DNA from 2 places in the Inediibacterium massiliense genome. Region 1 is predicted to be linked to the other one. Evidence: riboswitches for the same ligand, from Rfam matches in the RefSeq annotation. Region 1 holds a riboswitch; the other holds the start of a gene.
The links. Region 1 has a riboswitch for S-adenosylmethionine ahead of BN2409_RS06850 (methionine ABC transporter ATP-binding protein). Riboswitches for the same ligand answer to the same signal wherever they lie in the genome.
Positions count from the first base shown of each region.

Region 2: linked by a shared signal. The riboswitch ahead of metF (methylenetetrahydrofolate reductase [NAD(P)H]) and the one ahead of BN2409_RS06850 (methionine ABC transporter ATP-binding protein) in region 1 are both predicted to bind S-adenosylmethionine.

Region 1 is NZ_LN876586.1:651,839-654,046, reverse strand. Features, by position in the region: gene BN2409_RS06860 (DnaJ C-terminal domain-containing protein) at 1-215, opposite strand, end outside; gene BN2409_RS06855 (YerC/YecD family TrpR-related protein) at 405-707, opposite strand; SAM riboswitch class I at 866-974, shown strand; gene BN2409_RS06850 (methionine ABC transporter ATP-binding protein) at 1,096-2,088, shown strand; gene BN2409_RS06845 (methionine ABC transporter permease) at 2,085-2,208, shown strand, end outside.
Region 2 is NZ_LN876587.1:1,256,283-1,258,490, forward strand. Features, by position in the region: gene BN2409_RS14595 (vitamin B12 dependent-methionine synthase activation domain-containing protein) at 1-110, opposite strand, end outside; gene metF (methylenetetrahydrofolate reductase [NAD(P)H]) at 126-1,019, opposite strand; SAM riboswitch class I at 1,124-1,225, opposite strand; gene BN2409_RS14605 (Rpn family recombination-promoting nuclease/putative transposase) at 1,354-2,181, opposite strand.

The DNA of each region.
Region 1 (2,208 bases):
CCACTTCCAAATTGATCATATTTTTTTCTTTTCTCTTCATCTCCTAAAACTTCATAAGCTTCATTGATAGATTTGAATTTCTCCTCTGCTTCTTTGTTATTGGGATTGGCGTCAGGATGATATTTTTTAGCGAGCTTTCTATAGGTACTTTTTATTTCTCCTTGTGATGCTTCTTTTTCTACTCCTAATATTTGATAATAATCTTTGTACTCCATATTTCATCCTCCTAAGACTATATTCTAAGCTACTATTTATAATAGATTTTTTATTATAATTATTGACCTTCTTTGTTTTTAATAATAGATAAAGTATATACAAAAATCAATATTTTATCAAAAAATTCGCATATTCCTACCGGAATTGCTCATGTCCTAAAAAGACTAAAAAAGTAATCTTATATAAGATTACTTTTTTTGCTCTTTTAATCGATCTAGTATAATATTATATCCATCGGCTCCATAAGTCAGACATCTATTAATTCGACTAATGGTTGCAGTACTAGCTCCTGTAATTTCCTCAATCTCATTGTATGTCTTTTTTTCTCTTAACAATTTTGCAACCTTTAATCTTTGAGATAAAGCTTGTATTTCTTTAATAGTACATATATCTTCAAAAAATCTATAACACTCTTCTGTATTTTCTAGTAAAAGGATAGCTTCAAATAATTCATCTACAAAACTACTTTTTAATTTTGACTCATAACCCATTTCATCACCCCAAAACTCTTCTTTTTATAGTTATATTCTATACATAACTACCATATCCTTTTTCATTTAAAAATATTTCTTGAAAAAGTATTGACATTATTCAAAAAAATCATTATACTCAATATTAATCAAAGGATAAAATTAAATAAAACGGATATCTCTTATCCAGAGAGGTGGAGGGACTGGCCCTATGAAACCCGGCAACCGGCTTATATCAATAAGCAACGGTGCCAATTCCTACGATATATTTATATCGGTAGATGAGAGAAAGGATACTGTTTAGTACCTCTTTCTCGTGAAAGAGGTTTTTTTAATTTCTCTTTCCATAGAAGAGTTTATTTTATAATCTTTTCAGTTTAGTACTGTATAGTTATAAAGGGGTGAAGTTATGATTCATATTAAAAATTTATCTAAAGTTTATACAAAAGGAAGAAATAAAGTAGTTGCTTTAAAAGATATCAATTTAGATATAAAAAAGGGAGATATTTACGGAATTATAGGCTTAAGTGGTGCTGGAAAATCATCTTTGATTCGATGCATCAATAGATTAGAAGAACCTACATCAGGTGATATATGGGTCAATAAAATCAATCTTGTTCATTTAAAAAATGAAGATCTTAGAAAAGCAAGAAAAAAGATAGGAATGATTTTTCAAAATTTCAATCTTTTACACAGCAAAACTGTTTTTGAAAATATTGCCTTTCCTTTAAGACTTGTAAGTACACCCGAAAAAGTTATCAAAGAAAAGGTAAATCATTTATTAGAACTCGTAGAGCTATCCGATAAAGCTTATGTTTATCCTTCTCAATTAAGTGGAGGGCAAAAACAAAGAGTGGGTATTGCTAGAGCTCTTGCAAATGATCCAGATGTATTACTTTGCGACGAAGCTACATCTGCACTTGATCCTAAAACTACAAAACAAATTTTAAATCTATTACAAAGTATTAATGACAGGCTCAATCTTACTATTGTCATTATCACTCATGAGATGGAAGTAATCAAAGAAATTTGTAATAGAGTGGCTATCTTAGAAGGAGGAACTATAGCAGAAGAAGGAGCTACTATCGACATATTCTCTAAACCACAACACTCAATTACCAAAAATTTTATAGAACAAGATGAAAATCTTCCAAAATCCTTTATCAAAGGAAAAGTTCTTCATCTTTCATTTACACATGGTAGTGCTACTCAGCCTCTTATTTCTCAAATTACAAGAGATTTTGATGTAGATGTAAATATTTTATCTGGTAAAATAGAATATATTCAAAACCAACCCATCGGAAAGCTTACAATTCAAATGGATATTGATTGCCATAAGCTTTTAGATATTGTTAAATACTTTGAAAAAAATCATGTGAAAGTTGAGGTGATCAAACAATGAGTGAATGGATAGAACTTCTTACTCCGTCTTTATTAGAAACTTTATATATGGTATTTGTTTCTGTATTTTTTACAATTTTATTAGGTCTTCCTTTAGGAATCATCTTGGTTGTAACAGATG
Region 2 (2,208 bases), on a different contig from region 1:
CATTGTTTTGTTTCCTCTATACATGTATCAATCAATCTATCTAAATTTTCATCTATATTTTGATGCCTATATCCTAAATACCGTAGTACTTCATCTTTATGAATATACAATTTCGTTCATCTCCCTTACACTGCATGCTTTTTATTGAGAGCATATATAATAGAGCTAATGTTTGATACAATTCTTTTTGCTACTTCCGGATTATTCATAGTATAAATATGTATGCCATCTACTCCTGAAGATAATAAATCTATAATTTGATCTGTAGCATAGGCAATACCTGCATCCTTTAATGCTTCAGGATTGTTTTCATATTTGTCTATAACTTTTAAAAACTTTTTAGGAATATACGCACCACACAAAGATATAATACGACGAATCTGATTTTTATTAATCACTGGCATAATCCCAGCTTGTATAGGAATATCGATATTTCTTTTTATAGTTTTTTCTTTAAATTCGTAGAAAAAATGATTATCTAAAAACAATTGAGAAATAAGAAAATCCACTCCAGCATCTACTTTTTTACCTAGATTGAACAAATCTTTTTCTTTTGTTGTATCCATATGTCCTTCTGGATAGCAAGCTCCTCCTATGCAAAATTTTTGATTGATCTTGATATGTTTTATCAAATCAGAAGCATATTTAAAATCTAGTTCTTCTGACAATTTAAATTCAGGATCTTGTGGCAAATCTCCTCTTAGAGCCAATACATTTTCAATATTATTTTCATTTAATTCTTCTAATATATTATTAATTTCTTTTTTATTAGATGTAATACCAGTAAGATGTGCCAAAGCTTCTATATCATATGTATTTTTGATCATAGATGCAATTTCAACAGTTTTTTTACTTGTACTTCCCCCTGCTCCATAAGTCACACTAATATAATCAGGTCGTAGAGGTGCCAAAGCATCAATTGTATTATAGATGGTTTGAATCGAAGCCGATGGTTTTGGTGGAAATATTTCAAACGAAATAACTGGTTTTTTCTTTGTAAAAATATCTTTTATGTACATAAAAACTCCTCCTCATAATAAAATTAAATTTATAAACAAAAAAACCTCTTCTAAGATGAAGAGGTCTTTACCTAATATCGCTCTATGAGCATAATATACACCTTTTCTCATCTTTCAGAACAACGTTCTGCAGGATTTAGCACCTAGCATAATGCTGGTTGCTGAAGCTTCAATGGGCCCGTTCCCTCCACTTCTCTTGATAAGAGTATTCAATTGATATTTTATTTTAAATTTATTGAATATGATTATATATAAGTTTTGTAAATCTGTCAATATAATTTTTAGATAAAACAACTTAAGATCTACCTAATGCTTATAAATACATATAACTATTTTAATTTTTTAGTTTTAATATTTCTTCTTTTGTTAAGCCAGTTTTAATTGATATAGTATCTATATCCAAAACATCTAATAAATTTTTTGCTATTTCTATTGCTTTTATATATTCTCCTTCTTGCCTTGCTGTATCTAGTTCTTCCTGTTTATCTATAAATGCTTTTAGATTATTTTCATACAAGCTTCTTTCATCTTCATCTAGATACATTACATCTAATACTTCTATAGCTTTTTTAATACTTGAATCTTGTTCTAATTCTTTAGGAATTTTATTTTTACTATATTCATAAGCATGATTTAAAAATGTAACCCATCTATCTAATCCTGTTTTTAAATCTTTTAATTCTTTATCAAATTTTTTGAGTTCAATAAAGTGTAATTCTAGTAAATCTGAAAATTCTTTTCCTGTTCGTAGGTTTAAAAGCTTATACATATTATGATATTCTTTTCCCTCTAAGTAATCAAAATCTAATATATTGATTCCTATTGTTTTATTGAGCGCTCCATATCTTCCTTTTTCTAACAATTGGTCTGTATATACCTTTGCCCAATAATACAATGCTCTTTTATCATAAAAGCTTTGAGGAGCTACTTGAATTTCTATATCATACCACTTTCCTTTTTCATCTACAGCTTTGATATCTAATATAGACATTTTTCCATTAATATAATTAGATACATTGTATGGATTTTTTATAGTTATATCCTCAATTTGTTCATCTATCAATATTGAATTGATAAATGAAATCAATAGATCTTTATTTTCTTCACTACCAAATAATTTTTTAAATGCCAAATCTACTTTAGGATTGATTCTACACATCATAATCACTCTCCTATAGATACTTTTCTT